2 regions of the Streptomyces sp. NBC_00885 genome follow, and region 1 is predicted to be linked to the other one. Evidence: riboswitches for the same ligand, from Rfam matches in the RefSeq annotation. Region 1 holds a riboswitch; the other holds the start of a gene.
The links. Region 1 has a riboswitch for S-adenosylmethionine ahead of OHA61_RS28995 (aminotransferase class V-fold PLP-dependent enzyme). Riboswitches for the same ligand answer to the same signal wherever they lie in the genome.

Region 1 (7,623 bases):
GCTTCATGTCGTTCTCGACGCTGCGCAGCCTGCGGCGAAGCGACTCGGCTTCCTTGCGTGCCGCCTCCAGCTCCGTACGCAGCCGCTCGGTCTCGCTCTTGATCAGCCCGCGCGCCTCGGCGAGCTCCTCGCGCAGCCGCTCCAGCTCGCGCCGCCCGGCCTCGTCGGCGCGCTCGGCGTCGGCGCGCTGGGCCTCCTCGCCCGCGGCGGCAACAAGTTTCACCCATCCGGTGGGCCGAAGGACATATGCGGCGGCCGCCACATCGACCGGATCGGCGGCCGCTGGGGGCGATCCGGACTCCAGCGCGGCGGACAGCTCCGGCTGCGCCTGGCTGAGCCGCTCGCCGATGCGCTGGCGGAAAACGGGGTCGTTCTCCAGGGCGGCGGCCATCGCATTGCCCGCGAACTTGGCACGACGAGTCGGGGTGAATCGGGCGTACTGCCGCAGCTGGGTGGGAAGTTCGGCGACGGTCAGGCCGCCGAACGCGTCCGAGACCAGCGCGACGACCCGGCGCCGTACGCCTTCCGGCAGCGGGCGGTCGAGCGCCTCGGCCGCGTCACCGGCCGCACCGGCCGGCTCGGCGCCGTTCTCAGGCTGCTCCACGATCCGTCACCCCACTACCCGTTCGGGCCGCTCCCTCAGGAGCCGGCGCCCGGCCTGTCCACCAGGTCGATCTGGTCCACCGCATTGCACCAGCGGCAGCGCACCGACTCGATGGTCTCACTGACCACCTCGCGCTCCTCGACCGTCGGCTCTCCGGCCAGGTCCAGATGGACGTACTCCACGACCTTGGAGGAGCGGGTGACGTCGAAGCGTGTGAGGTTGCCACAGAGCGTGCAGCGCCAGCGGGTCGTGGCGGTCGGCGAGGGAACCGTCGTCATCGTTCCGTCCTCTTTCGTCGTGCAGGGTGCGGGTGCCGCTGTGCGCCGTCGAACTGCGGGTGTACTGCCCGTAACCCTACGGCCTCGCAGGTACCCCGGGGCGCGGCGAGGCACCCTGTACCGTTCGGTCCCACTACGCCATGCTCTGTCCATGATCGGTTGGCGGGGTGCGGTCCGGGGCGCGGTCATTGGGCCCGCGGTGACATACGGCGTGATCGCCATCTGCTGTGCCGTGTTCGTGATCAGTCCGGTCTCGGGCCTCAATCCGGTGTACGGCACCGGTGACGCGCTGCTCACCGCGCAGAGTGAGTACTTCGAGCGGTGGGGCGTGATCCCCGCAGAACTGATCAGCGCCTCCCCCGACGCCCTCCTCACTCCGCTCACCGCCCTCTTCGTCCACGGCAGTTGGCTGCATCTGCTCGGCAACATGCTCTTCCTCTACGTCTTCGGGGCGATGGCCGAGGAACGCGTCGGGCAGCTGGAGTTCGCCCTGTTCTATGCCGGCTGCGGCTACCTCGCCCTGCTGGCCTACGCGGTGGCCAACGCCGAATCCGATCAGACCCTGGTGGGGGCGTCCGGGGCGATCTCGGGGGTGCTCGGCGCGTTCCTCTACCTCTTCCCGAGAGCCCGGGTCACCAGTCTCTTCCCGTTCCTCTTCTTCCTGCCGCTGCGCTTCCCCGCGTGGATCGTGCTGATCTTCTGGTTCGTGCTGCAATGGCTGGCCGCCCAGGGCGCGGGCAGCGGTCCCGGGGTGGCGTATCTGGCGCATCTGGTGGGGTTCGGGGTGGGGTTTCTGTACGCCTGGGGACGTTTCCGCCGTAGTACTAGAGTGAAGGCCCAAGCAGCGGCCACTGAGGGAGAACGCCAGCCGTGATCACCGCGATCGTGCTCATCAAGACCAGCGTGGACCGCATCCCCGAGATCGCCGAGTCGATCGCCGCGCTCGACAGCGTGAGCGAGGTCTTCTCGGTCACCGGCACGTACGACCTGATCGCCATGGTGCGGGTGGCCAAGCACGACGACCTGGCGGACGTCATCCCCGGCCGGATCAGCAAGATCCCGGGGGTGGAGGGCACGGACACGCATGTCGCGTTCCGTACGTACTCGCAGCACGACCTGGAGGCGGCGTTCGCGATCGGCCTCGACGCGTAGCGCCTCCGGCGGGGCTGAAGGTGCGGCCGGGCCGCACGGGCCGGGGCCGGGCCCGGCGTCAGACCGCCGGGACGCAGCGGCCGTCCTCCGTGTGGTACGTCCACTTCGCGCCGTCCGCGACCAGTTCCCTCACCGCCCGTACGAAGCGCTCCACGTGCTCGTCCGGCGTCCCCGCCCCGAAGCTGACCCGGATCGCGTTGAGCGAGCGCTCGCCGGGCTCCGCCTCCGGGGCGCCGCACTCGCCCGGGTCCTGCGGGTCGGTGCCGAGCAGTGTGCGCACCAGCGGGTGGGCGCAGAACAGGCCGTCCCGGACTCCGATGCCGTACTCCGCAGAGAGCGCCGCCGCGAAGTGCGAGCTGTTCCAGCCCTCGACCACGAACGAGATGACGCCGACGCGCGGGGCATCGTCGCCGAAGAGCGAGAGGACCTTCACCTGCGGGACCTCCGCGAAGCCCTCGCGCACCCTCGCCACGAGCTGCTGCTCACGCGCCACCAGCCGGTCGAAACCGGCCTCGGTGAGCGCCTTGCAGGCGGAGGCGATGGAGTAGACCCCGATGACGTTCGGCGAGCCGGCTTCGTGGCGGGCCGCCGTGGTGTGCCAGTCGACGTCGACACCGCCGTCCGCGCGGCGGGCCACCTTGCGTGAGGCGCCGCCGCCCGCGAGATACGGCTCGGCCTCCTGCAGCCAGTCCGCGCGGCCCGCGAGCACACCCGAGCCGAACGGCGCGTACAGCTTGTGCCCGGAGAAGGCGACCCAGTCGACGTCCAGATCCTGCACGGAGACCGGGTGGTGGGGCGCGAGCTGGGCCGCGTCCAGGACGATCCGCGCGCCGTGCGCGTGCGCCGCGGCCGCCAGCTCCTTCACGGGCCACAGTTCACCGGTGACGTTCGACGCGCCGGTCACGCAGACCAGCGCGGTGCCGTACGGGTCACGGCCGGCGAGCGCGTGCTCCAGCGTGCGGACCGCCTCGGCCGGGGTGCGCGGGGCGTTCAGATAGGTAACCCGGGCGTCACTCCATGGCAGCAGCGAGGCGTGGTGCTCGGTCTCGAAGACGAAGACCTCGCAGTCCGCGGGGATCACGGCCGCCAGCAGATTGAGGGAGTCCGTGGTCGAGCGGGTGAAGACGACCTGGTCGTCCGGGCGGCAGTCGAGGAACTCGGCGACCGTGACGCGGCTGCTCTCGAAAAGGTCGGTGGACAGCTGCGAGAGGTACCCGGCGCCGCGGTGGACGCTGCCGTAGTACGGCGCGTACGCGGCGACGTCGTCCCACACCCGCTGCAGGGCCGGGGCACTCGCCGCGTAGTCGAGGGCGGCGTAGGTGACCTCGCCGCCGGTGACCAGCGGGACGGTCACATCGCGGCCGAGCACCGGCAGCGGCGCCGCGCAGGCGGGGTCGGCGGACCCGGAGCACGCGGAGGAGTCGGAGACGGCGGAGGAGTCGGAGGAGGCAGAAGACGTGGCGGTGGCAACGGCGTTGGGGCGTGCGGACATGGCGGTATCTCCCGGCAGGTCAGGCGAATTGGCTTCGGCAGACCCGTGCGGGCGCTCAACAGCCGCTCGCCGCACGGGGGTTGCCTCGACTGCACGGCGATCGCCGCGCGGAGGCGTACTGAAGTGGGGGCCGGTGAAGCCCTATCGCATTCGCTTGCTCACGAGACTACTCCCTTGAGGACCAGGACCCCAGGGTGTGCAGGGGTCCGCGCTTGCCGCAGACCTTGCTGCCTGCGGCCTGGTCTTCACCCGGGGCACCCCGCCACGGACGGAGGGTTGCCGGACAGCGAGCCGGGGCTTATTCGCTGTCGCTCATGACCTGCCGAGAAGTATGCCAGTCGTTCGCGCCGCCGCAAGCCGTGTCCGCATCCCGGAACGCGGGCACGGGGACTGCGCCCCGGTGCCCGCGCTCCGAAAACCCGCTCTCCGAGGGCGCCTAGGTCCTGTCCGGTCGATCAGGCCGGATCAGTGAGCGGGGTCTGGTGCGTGCGATCGCAGGCCGGAGGATGGGGGTCCCCCCGCCGAAGGCAGGGGGAGAGCCGACGCGGAGCGTCGGCGACTGACGCAACGCAGCATGGGGGCACCTCCCGTGCCCGAAGGGCTACGGGGGAGTGCGTGCCAGGGCACGCGAGCCCGGCAAGATCGGCCGGACAGGACCTATACGTTGCTGACAGCCACCCATCGCTTGAGCGCCGCCTTCGCCGCACCCGAGTCGATCGACTCCGCGGCCCTGGCCATGCCCGCCGCAAGCTGCTCGTTGAGCGTGCCGTCCGTCGGCTCCAGCGCCACCAGCGCCCCGGCCGCGTTCAGCAGCACCGCGTCCCGCACGGGCCCCGTCTCGCCGCTCAGCAGCCGGCGCGCGACATCCGCGTTGAACGAGGCGTCCGCGCCCCGCAGGGCCTGAACCGGCACCAGGTCGATGCCGATCTCCCTCGGGTCGAAGGCCTCCTCGCGCACCGTCCCGTCCCGCACGACCCAGACGCGCGAGGTGGCCGTCGTCGTCAGCTCGTCCAGGCCGTCGTCGCCACGGAAGACCAGCGCCGAGGATCCGCGCTCGGCCAGCACTCCGGCCATGATCGGCGCCATCCGGGCGTCCGCGACGCCGGTGGCCTGGGCCTTCACCTTCGCCGGGTTGGTGAGCGGGCCGAGGAAGTTGAACGTGGTGCGGATGCCCAGCTCCTTGCGGGCGGCCGCCACATGCCTGAGCGCCGGGTGGAACTTCACCGCGAAGCAGAAGGTGATCCCCGCTTCCTCGGCGACCTGGGCGACCCGCTGCGGGGTCAGTTCCAGATTGACGCCGAGCTTCTCCAGTACGTCGGACGCGCCGCTCGCCGAGGACGCGGCGCGGTTGCCGTGCTTGACGACCTTCGCGCCGGTCCCGGCGACCACGATCGCGGACATCGTGGAGATGTTCACGGTCTTGGCCCCGTCGCCGCCCGTGCCGACGATGTCGACGCTGGGCCCGGGCACCTCGATCAGGTTCGCGTGCGCGTACATGGTCCGTACGAGACCGGAGATCTCCTCGACCGTCTCCCCCTTGGCGCGGAGGGCCACCGCGAAGCCGGCGATCTGGGCGTTCGTCGCCTCGCCGCTGAGGATGCGGTCCATGGCCCAAGCGGTGGCATCCGCGCTCTGGTCGCGGTTGCTGAGAAGGGCCTCCAGCACGCCCGGCCAGGAGTGGGCCGCCACGCTGTCGCCGCCAACCGGGGTCACAACGTTCATGGTCCACTCCAGGGTCCACAGCCGAACAGGGATGCTCCCACCCTATCCAGCCCCGGACACAGCGAAGAGCCCCGTCCGGCGAATGGACGGGGCTCCTGCTGTGGCGACCGCGGCACGCGGCCGGGTGGGATCAGTGGTGGCCGTGGCCGCTCGTGATCTCGTTGAACTCCTCGGCCGTCGGCTTGGGGATCTGGTTCCCCTCGCCGTAGTAGCTCTTGCTCAGCTTGGCCCTCAGCTTCTGGCTGCGGGTGGGCTTGCGCACGACACCGTTCTCGTCGACCGTCGGGCCGATCTCGACCGGCTCGTACTGCTCGTGCACCGTGAGCGTGTGCAGGGCGCCCTGGCTGAGCGGCTCGTGGACCTCGACGAACTCACCGTGCGGCAGGCGCTTGATGATGCCGGACTCGCGTCCGTGCAGCACCTTGTCCCGGTCGCGACGCTGCAGACCCATGCAGATCCGCTTGGTGATCACGAAGGCGATGACCGGTCCGGCGAAGAAGAAGATCCGGACGAACCAGGTGATCGCGTTGATCGAGAGATGGAAGTGGGTGGCCCAGATGTCGTTTCCACCGCCGATCAGCAGCACGAAGTACCAGGTCAGCCATGCCACACCGAAGGCGGTACGGGTCGGGGCGTTGCGCGGGCGGTCCAGGATGTGGTGCTCGCGCTTGTCGCCGGTGACCCAGGACTCGATGAAGGGGTAGACCGCGATCGCCACCAGTACCAGCGGGAAGATCACCAGCGGGATGAACACACCCAGTACGAGGGTGTGACCCCAGGCATTGATCTCCCAGCCCGGCATGAACCGGATCAGGCCCTCGGAGAAGCCCATGTACCAGTCGGGCTGGGCGCCGGTGGACACCTGGTCCGGCCGGTAGGGACCGAGTGCCCAGATCGGGTTGATCGAGGCGACCGCCGAGACCACCGCGATGACACCGAAGACCAGGAAGAAGAAGCCTCCGGCCTTGGCCATGTAGATCGGCAGCAGCGGCATGCCGACGACGTTCTTGTTCGTCCGGCCGGGACCGGCGAACTGCGTGTGCTTGTGGAAGAACACCAGGATCAGGTGTCCCACCAGCAGGCCCATCATGATGCCGGGCAGCAGCAGGATGTGGACCGAGTAGAACCTGGCCACGAAGTCGCCGCCGGGGAACTCCCCGCCGAAGAGGAACATCGACAGATACGTGCCGACGATCGGCACCGACAGGATCGCGCCCTGCATGAAGCGGACACCCGTACCGGACAAGAGGTCGTCCGGGAGCGAGTAGCCGGTGAAGCCGGTGAACATGCCGAGCACCAGCAGCAGGAATCCGAACAGCCAGTTGACCTCGCGCGGCTTGCGGAACGCGCCGGTGAAGAAGACGCGCATCATGTGGACGAGCATGCCCGCGACGAAGATCAGGGCCGCCCAGTGGTGGATCTGGCGGATCAGCAGACCACCACGGACGTCGAAGCTGATGTCCAGCGTCGAGGCGAACGCCTCCGACATCCGCACACCCTGCATCGGGACGTAACTGCCGTGGTACTCCACCTCGTTCATCGACGGGTGGAAGAACAGCGTCAGATACACACCCGTGAGGATGATGATGATGAAGCTGTAGAGGCAGATCTCACCGAGCATGAAGGACCAGTGGTCCGGGAAGATCTTGCGCATATTGGCCTTGGCCAGGCCGTAGATCCCGAGCCGGCCGTCCGCCCAGTCGGCCACCCGCTCACCGGCGGGCGCCTTGCGCTTGGACTCTGCTGAAGTACTCATCCGCGCTCCCAGAAGGCAGGACCGACAGGCTCGTCGAAGTCGCCGAGCGCCTCGAGGTTGCCCTCGGCGTTCACGCCGATCCGCAGCTGCGGAAGGCGGTGACCGGCCGGGCCGAAGATGACGCGGGCGCCGTCGGCGAGGTCGAAGGTGGACTGGTGGCACGGGCAGAGCACGTGGTGCGTCTGCTGCTCGTACAGGCTGATCGGACAGCCGACATGCGTGCAGATCTTCGAGAACGCCACGATGCCCTCGTGCGACCACTCGAGCTCGCGCTTGTCCTTGATGTCGTCCGGCTGAATCCGGACGATCATGAGCGCCGCCTTGGCGATCTGCTTCTGGAAGTCCTCCGCGTCCTCCTCCAGGCCCTCGGGCATGGCGAAGGTCAGCGAACCGACGACGACGTCCTCGGGACGCAGCGGCTCATTGGTGTTCATGTTGATGAGCTGCTTGCCCTTTTCCCACATCGTGGTGCGCAGCTTCTTCTCGGGCAGCGGGCCCAGGTCGCGCAGCAGCACCAGACCGGAGAGCGGCACCATGGCCAGCGCGCCGAACATGGTGTTGCGGATCAGCTTGCGCCGGCCGAAGCCGGACTCCTTCGCACCCTCCGCGAAGTCGGCCA
Region 2 (7,623 bases), 1.8 Mb from region 1:
GCCCCACTTCTTCTCGAGGACGACGTTGCGGCCCTTGGGGCCAAGGGTGACCTTGACGGCGTCGGCGAGCTGGTTCATCCCGCGCTCGAGACCGCGCCGTGCCTCCTCGTCGAACGCGATGATCTTGGCCATGTGAAGTGGTCCTCCCGGACTGGGGTGGATTCTCCGGACCGCGCTGGCGCCCGCGACGGACGGCCTGAGAGCCGTGCGGTTCCTTGCCCCGCCGACCCTTCGGGCCTCACCGACCCGGTCCTTAAGCTGTCACTCTCACCTGCAGAGTGCTAACGCCAATGATTAGCACTCGACCCAGGAGAGTGCAAGCGGCTCGAAGAGCCTCGATGAGGGGTGGTGGTCGGGCGACGGGCGGGCGCAAGCGGCTCCGACACATCGTGGACACGGCCGGGGACGCACGAAGGGCCCGCATCCCCCTAGGATGCGGGCCCTTCGCCGTGAGTGTGTCGCGTGAGTGCGTCGGTGGCCGATCGCGCCGAGATCAGACGGCGAGCTTGACCATGTCCGCCTGCGGCCCCTTCTGGCCCTGCGAGATCTCGAACTCGACCCGCTGACCCTCTTCAAGGGTGCGGTATCCGTCCATCTGGATCGCGCTGTAGTGGACGAAAACATCCGCACCACCGTCGACCGCGATGAAGCCGTACCCCTTCTCCGCGTTGAACCACTTGACGGTGCCCTGAGCCATGCCTAACTCCCCTATTACTGGCCCTTGCACAGGACCGCACTTCGCGGACCCGGGTCAGACCTCACCCTCCCGACAGGAAGGAGAGTGTGCGCCGGAACGCGTCGACCGCGGCTGAATGTATCTGCCCAACTGCCCTCTGCAACAGGTCAATCAGACGAGAAATCTGGGCACGCGCGATCGGATGATTGAACAGAATTCAAGAAATTCCGGGGCAAGTCGGGCCCGGCAAATGGCACTTACGAGTGCATTTCGATCGAACACATTGGCTGCTTCTTGATGGGCCAGGGCGCATTCTCATATGCGGTCGGCACAGGCAGCGGAGGGGGCTTCCCCAACTGTACCGCGCTCAACCATAGAGAATTGCCCCCTCCGCTTCTCTTGCGGAGGGGGCAATTCTACTGACGCTGGGTGACTCAGCCGCCGGCGACGGCGGGAATGATCGAAACGCCCGCACCGTCCGGGGTCGCCGTCTCGAGACCCTGCTCGAAACGGACGTCGTCGTCGTTCACGTACACGTTCACGAAACGGCGCAGCTTGCCCTGGTCGTCCAGGACGCGCGCGGCGATGCCCGTGTGGTTCTTCTCCAAGTCCGCGATCACCTCGGAGAGCGTCGCGCCCTCCGCCGGGACCTCGGCCTGACCGCCCGTGTACGTACGGAGAATGGTGGGGATGCGGACGTTCACGCTCATGGTGTTCTGCCTTCCGTAGGTAGTCAGCGGGCCAGGCCGGCGTCGCGGAACGCCTCGAGGCTCGGGCGGATGGTCGCCGTGGGGCCGGTCGTCGGGGCAACGGCGTCGAGGGTCTTGAGACCGTCGCCGGTGTTGAGCACGACCGTGGTGAGCGCCGGGTCGAGCAGGCCCTGCTCGATCAGTTTCTTCGCCACGCCCACGGTCACGCCACCCGCGGTCTCCGCGAAGATTCCCTCGGTCCGCGCGAGCAGCTTGATCGCGTCGACGACCTGCTCGTCATTGACGTCCTCGACCGCGCCGCCCGTGCGGCGCGCGATGTCCAGTACATAGGGGCCGTCGGCGGGGTTGCCGATGGCCAGCGACTTGGCGATGGTGTTCGGCTTCTGCGGCCGTACGACATCGTGCCCGGCCTTGAAGGCCGTCGACACCGGAGAGCAGCCCTCGGCCTGGGCGCCGAAGATCTTGTACGGCTTGTCCTCGACCAGGCCGAGCTTGATCAGCTCCTGCAGTCCCTTGTCGATCTTCGTGAGCTGCGAGCCGGAGGCGATCGGGACGACGATCTGGTCGGGCAGCCGCCAGCCGAGCTGCTCGCAGATCTCGTACGCCAGCGTCTTGGAACCCTCGCCGTAGTACGGGCGGAGGTTGACGTTGACGAAGCCCCAGCCCTCGCCCAGCGGGTCGCCGATGAGCTCGGAGCAGAAGCGGTTGACGTCGTCGTAGTTGCCCTCGATGCCGACCAGCTCGCCGCCGTACACCGCGGCCATGACGACCTTGCCCTGCTCCAGGTCGTGCGGGATGAACACGCAGGACCGGAAGCCCGCCCGGGCGGCGGCCGCGCCCACCGCGCCGGCGAGGTTGCCGGTGGAGGAGCAGGAGAGAGTCGTGAAGCCGAAGGCGCGGGCGGCCTCGACGGCGATCGCGACGACACGGTCCTTGAAGGAGTGCGTCGGGTTGCCGGAGTCGTCCTTGATGTACAGGCCGCCGGTGACGCCCAGCTCACGGGCGAGATTGTCGGCCTTGACGAGCTTGGTGAAGCCGGGGTTGATGTTCGGCTTCTCGGCCACGTCGGCGGGGACGGGCAGCAGCGGGGCGTAGCGCCAGATGTTGTTCGGACCCGCTTCGATCCGCTTCCTCAGCGCCTCGGGGTCGTCCGCCGGCAGGTCGTAGGCGACTTCCAGCGGCCCGAAACAGGAGGCACAGGCGAAGATCGGGCCGAGGTCGAAACGCTCTCCGCACTCGCGGCACGAGAGCGCCGCGGCGGGACCGAGGTTCACGGGGGTGGTGCTTGCGACAGTCTGCACAGCCATGGTGGCGAGGCCCTTTCTCCTCATCTTCCTCGCGGCGCATTTCGCCACGAGACGGAATTGGCACCTTCCCCACCGTGACCTCGCGGTCGGCGGGAGGGTTGCCGGGGCTTCAACGGGCCGTTCCCTCTGCCCCTCTGGATGAGCGGTATTCGATTGTCAGCGTGATGACCCCCGGCATGCGACGGTCATCTGCGTTGTTCAAGACTGTAACCGAAGGCCTGGATGGTTGAGATAGTCGTCCGAACCGCGAGACGGATCACAGGATCTCGATGTCAGAGGGAGACCCGCACGTGCTGGAAGAGGTGGAACGCTGGCTGAGCAGGCGTTCCTGGTCCCTGGCCGACCGCCCGCTCGGCCGGCTGATGGCCGCCAAGCGCGGCAGCACCATCAGCGTCGTCCTGCCCGCGCTCGACGAGGAGGAGACGGTCGGCGAGATCGTTTCCGTGATCCGGCGTGAGCTGATGGAGACCGTGCCGCTCGTCGACGAGCTGGTCGTCGTGGACTCGGGGTCGAGCGACCGCACGGGCGAGGTGGCCGCGGCGGCTGGGGCGCGCGTGGTGCACCGGGACGCGATCCTGCCCCGGATTCCCGCGGTCCAGGGCAAGGGCGAGGTGCTGTGGCGCTCGCTGATGGTCACCAGCGGCGACATCGTCTGCTTCGTCGACGCGGATCTGCGCGAGTTCTCGGCCGATTTCGTCTCCGGGATCGTGGGGCCGCTGCTGACCGACCCGGATGTGCAGTTCGTCAAGGCGATGTACGACCGGCCGCTGGGCGAGAGGGCAGGTCAGGGCGGGCGCGTGACGGAGCTGGTGGCGCGGCCGCTGCTGAATCTGCACTGGCCGCAGCTCGCCGGGTTCGTCCAGCCGCTGGGCGGGGAGTACGCGGTGCGGCGCTCGCTCCTTGAGCGGCTGCCCTTCCCCGTGGGTTACGGAGTGGAGCTGGGCCTGCTCGTCGACGCACTGCACACGGTCGGTCTGGACGCGCTGGCGCAGGTGGACGTCGGCTCGCGCAAGCACCGCCACCAGGACGGTCAGGCGCTGGGACGGATGGCCGCGGCGATCTACCGGACCGCCCAACTGCGCCTGTCCAGGGGTCATTTGGTGCGGCCTGCGCTCACGCAGTTCGAGCGGGCCGAGGGGGGCTTCGTACCCCGGACACATGCGGTGGACACGCAGGAGCGGCCTCCGATGCGCGAGATCGGCGAGTACGCGGCGAGGCGAGCGGCGTGAGCACGCACAGTGACACGCCGGGTGGCGCACCTAGGTCCTGTCCGGTCGATCAGGCCGGATCAGTGAGCGGGGTCTGGCGTGGTGCATCGCAAGGCGGAGGAAGGAGCCGACGCGGAGCGTCGGCGACTGACGACAACGCAGCGAGGTGCCGTGCCAGGGCACGCGAGCCCGGCAAGATCGGCCGGACAGGGCCTAGTGGCGCAGTCCGGCCGTACGCACGTTTGAGGGTTTACCGGAAGGGCTAGGTTTCGGCACATGGTCTCCGAGCAGCCTGCCGCCCAGGTCCTAGTCGCCTCGAACCGCGGCCCGGTCACATACACACGTCAGCAGGACGGTTCGCTGGACGCCCGCCGGGGCGGAGGCGGCGTGGTCTCCGGCCTCTCCGCGATCGACTCCGAATCGGACTCGGTGTGGGTCTGCGCCGCTCTCGGCGACGGCGATCGCGAGGCCGTACGGCGCGGGGTGGCCGAGCCCGGGGTGCGGATGCTCGACATCGACGCCGGGGTGTTCGCCGACGCGTACAACGGGATCGCGAACTCGGTGCTGTGGTTCGTCCACCACATGCTCTACCAGACGCCGCTGGAGCCGGTCTTCGACGCGGAGTTCCGCCGCCAGTGGGCCTCCTACGAGGCGTACAACCACGCCTTCGCCGATGCGCTGGCCGAGGCGGCCGCGCCGGGCGCGGCCGTTCTGGTGCAGGACTACCACCTGGCGCTGGTGCCCCGGATGCTCCGCGCCCACCGCCCGGACCTGCGCATCGGCCACTTCTCGCACACGCCGTGGGCCCCCGTCGACTACTTCCGGATGCTGCCCGACGACATCGCGGCCCAACTGCTCGGCGGCATCCTCGGCGCCGACCGGGCCGCCTTCCTCACCCACCGCTGGGCCGAGGCCTTCACCGACTGCTGCCACACCGTGCTGGGCCCCGGCATCCCCTCGGGCACCCGGATCGGAGTGCACGGCCTCGGCGCGGACGCGGACTTCCTGCGGGAGCGCGCGCACCGGCCCGACGTGGAGGAGCGGCTGGCCGCGCTTCGCGAACAGGTGGGCCCGGGGAGAAAGACGATCGTGCGCGTGGACCGCACCGAGCTGTCCAAGAACATCGTGCGCGGGCTGCTCGCCTACCGGCACCTCCTGGACACCAGGCCCGAGTGGCGCGAGCGGGTCGTCCATGTCGCCTTCGCGTACCCCTCGCGGCAGGACCTGGCCGTCTACCGGGATTACACGGCGGAGGTCCAGCGCGTCGCCGACGAGATCAACTCCACCTACGGAACGGCGACTTGGAGCCCGGTCGTCCTCCATGTGAAGGACGACTTCGCCCGCTCCCTGGCCGCGTACCGTCTCGCGGACGTCGCCCTGGTCAACCCGATCCGGGACGGTATGAACCTGGTCGCCAAGGAGATCCCGGTCGTCTCGGACGACGGCTGCGCGCTGGTGCTGTCGCGCGAGGCGGGGGCGCACGAGGAGCTGGGTGAGGACGCGGTCACGGTCAATCCGTACGACGTGACGGGCACCGCCGACGCGCTGCACGCGGCGCTGACGATGCCCCACGACGAACGGGCCCGGCGCACCAAGCGGCTGGCGGCCGCGGCGACCGCGCTGCCGCCGCAGCAGTGGTTCCTCGACCAGCTACAGGCGCTGCGCGAGGGTTCCTAGGAATTCGACGACGGCCGCCGGACCCGGCAGCAGCAGGTCCGCGCGGTCCGCGACCTCCGGCACCTCCGCGCTGCCGCTGCACACCAGCAGGCCGGGGATGCCGTCCGAGCGGAGCTTCTCCACGGCGGCGAAGGCGGGCAGGTCGCCGAGGTCGTCCCCGGCGTACAGGACCGCTTCGGCCTCCACTTCGCGTACGTACTCGGCAAGGGCCACGCCCTTGTCCATGCCCGGCGGGCGCAGCTCCAGGACCATGCGGCCCGGCTCGACGATCAGTCCGTGCCGGGCGGCGAGCTCGCCGAGCGGATCGCGCAGGGCGTCGAAGGCGGCCTGCGGGTCGGCGGCGCGGCGCGTGTGGACCGCGACGGCCTGGCCCTTCTCCTCGATCCAGGCGCCGTGCCAGGCTCCGATGTCGTCGAGGAATCCGGGCAGTTCGGCGCGGGCGGCCGCGACGCCGGGGTGGGCGGCCGGGGTTTTGACCGTGCCGGACACGGCGTCCCAGCGCTCGGCGCCGTAGTGGCCGAGGACCACGAGGTGATCCAGGCCCGGCACTCCGGCGAAGCCGCCGTACCGTACGGCAACGCCCGCCGGGCGTCCGGTGATCACGGCGACCGACGCCACCCGTGGCGCGAGTGCGGCGAGCGCGGGGACGGTGCCGGGGTGGGCGCGGGCCTGTTCGGGGTCGGGCACGATCTCGGCGAGAGTGCCGTCGAAGTCGAGGCCGACGACGGTTCTGTGCGGCCGGTCCAGAATCGCGGCGAGACCGTCACGGCCGGCGGGAGTGGACGGCGTCGGCAGGGAATGCGCGTACGGGGAGCTGCCCATGCCCCCGACCCTATCGGCGACTTCGTCTGTCGTCCCTGACTCGGCGGAGCCGGTTGACCGTGACGGGGTCGTGGGCGAGGGCGCGCTCATCGTCGATGAGGGCGTTGAGCAGCTGGTAGTAGCGGACCGGGGAGATGCCGAGCTGCTCCCTGATGGCGCGCTCCTTGGCGCCGGGTCCCGGCCAGGAGCGGTGCTCCATGGCCAGAACGGCGCGGTCGCGCTCGGAGAGCGTCTGGTCGTCGGTCATACGATCCAACATATCGGCGGGCGGTCGATGCGGTCTGCGAACTACTCGGCGTTCTCGGCGGCGGAGGCGGCGCGGCCGATCCGGCCGAGGACTGCCGCCGGGCTGGCGTCGGGCTCCACGGCCTTGCCGATGTTCTTCTTGATGTTCTCGCTCACAGCCGCCCACGAGGTCTTGCCGACCGGCGGAAGCACCGAGGTGGGCAGCTCCACCAGGAACGCCCTGAGGGCCTTGTGCTCGGGGTCGGCGGCCATCGCCTCGGACGCGGAGACCGTCACCGGCAGCAGGTCGTTCTGGCCCGCGAAGTCGAGGACGTTCTTGTCGCTGAAGACGAAGTCCAGGAACGTGCCGATCTCGGCGCGGTGGCCGTTCTGCTTGAAGCCCATGATCCAGTCGGCGACGCCCATCGCCGCCTTCGGCTTGCCGCTGGTGCCGGGCAGAGCCACCTTGCCGACGTCGATGTTGGCCGCCTCGGCCGCCTGCATCAGGGACGGGTGGCCGTTGAGCATGCCGACCTCGCCGCGCGTGAAGGCTGCGAAGGCGTCCTTGCGGTTCAGCTTGCCGGGGGCGACAGGTCCGGTGAGCTTCTTGTCGACCAGGTTCGTCTTCAGCCAGGTGAAGGTGGCGATGTTCTGCTCGGAGTCGATGCCGTAGTTGCCGCTGGTGTCGGTGTACCCGTCACCGCCGCTGAGCAGCCACATCATGGTCTCGGCCTGGGCCTCCTCCGGCCCCAGCGGCAGCGCGAAGGGGTACTTCGCGTCGGTGTTGTCCTTCAGCTTCTCCGCGTCCTCGACGAGGTCGTCCCAGGTCTTGGGGTCGTTCTTGATCCCGGCCTCTTTGAAGAGCTTCTTGTTGTAGAAGAGCAGCCGGGTCGAGGCGACGAACGGCAGTCCGTACTGCACGCGCTTCATCTCGCCGGCGTCGGTGAGCGGCTGGAGGAAGTTGGACTGCACGGGTATGGAGAGCAACTGGTCGGCGG

Region 2: another riboswitch for S-adenosylmethionine. It lies ahead of thrC (threonine synthase); the one in region 1 lies ahead of OHA61_RS28995 (aminotransferase class V-fold PLP-dependent enzyme).

Annotation. Positions count from the first base shown of each region.
Region 1 covers NZ_CP108796.1:6,399,214-6,406,836, reverse strand. Annotated here, with positions in the region: gene OHA61_RS29015 (NYN domain-containing protein) at 1-604, opposite strand, end outside; gene OHA61_RS29010 (hypothetical protein) at 640-882, opposite strand; gene OHA61_RS29005 (rhomboid family intramembrane serine protease) at 1,034-1,756, shown strand; gene OHA61_RS29000 (Lrp/AsnC family transcriptional regulator) at 1,753-2,034, shown strand; gene OHA61_RS28995 (aminotransferase class V-fold PLP-dependent enzyme) at 2,093-3,526, opposite strand; SAM riboswitch class IV at 3,730-3,846, opposite strand; gene trpD (anthranilate phosphoribosyltransferase) at 4,184-5,248, opposite strand; gene OHA61_RS28985 (cytochrome bc complex cytochrome b subunit) at 5,379-7,004, opposite strand; gene OHA61_RS28980 (Rieske 2Fe-2S domain-containing protein) at 7,001-7,623, opposite strand, start outside.
Region 2 covers NZ_CP108796.1:4,594,255-4,601,877, reverse strand. Annotated here, with positions in the region: gene groL (chaperonin GroEL) at 1-132, opposite strand, end outside; gene OHA61_RS20930 (cold-shock protein) at 494-697, opposite strand; gene OHA61_RS20925 (MoaD/ThiS family protein) at 1,111-1,386, opposite strand; gene thrC (threonine synthase) at 1,410-2,693, opposite strand; SAM riboswitch class I at 2,711-2,838, opposite strand; gene OHA61_RS20915 (glucosyl-3-phosphoglycerate synthase) at 2,984-3,922, shown strand; gene OHA61_RS20910 (trehalose-6-phosphate synthase) at 4,178-5,578, shown strand; gene otsB (trehalose-phosphatase) at 5,552-6,400, opposite strand; gene OHA61_RS20900 (DUF3263 domain-containing protein) at 6,411-6,647, opposite strand; gene OHA61_RS20895 (extracellular solute-binding protein) at 6,689-7,623, opposite strand, start outside.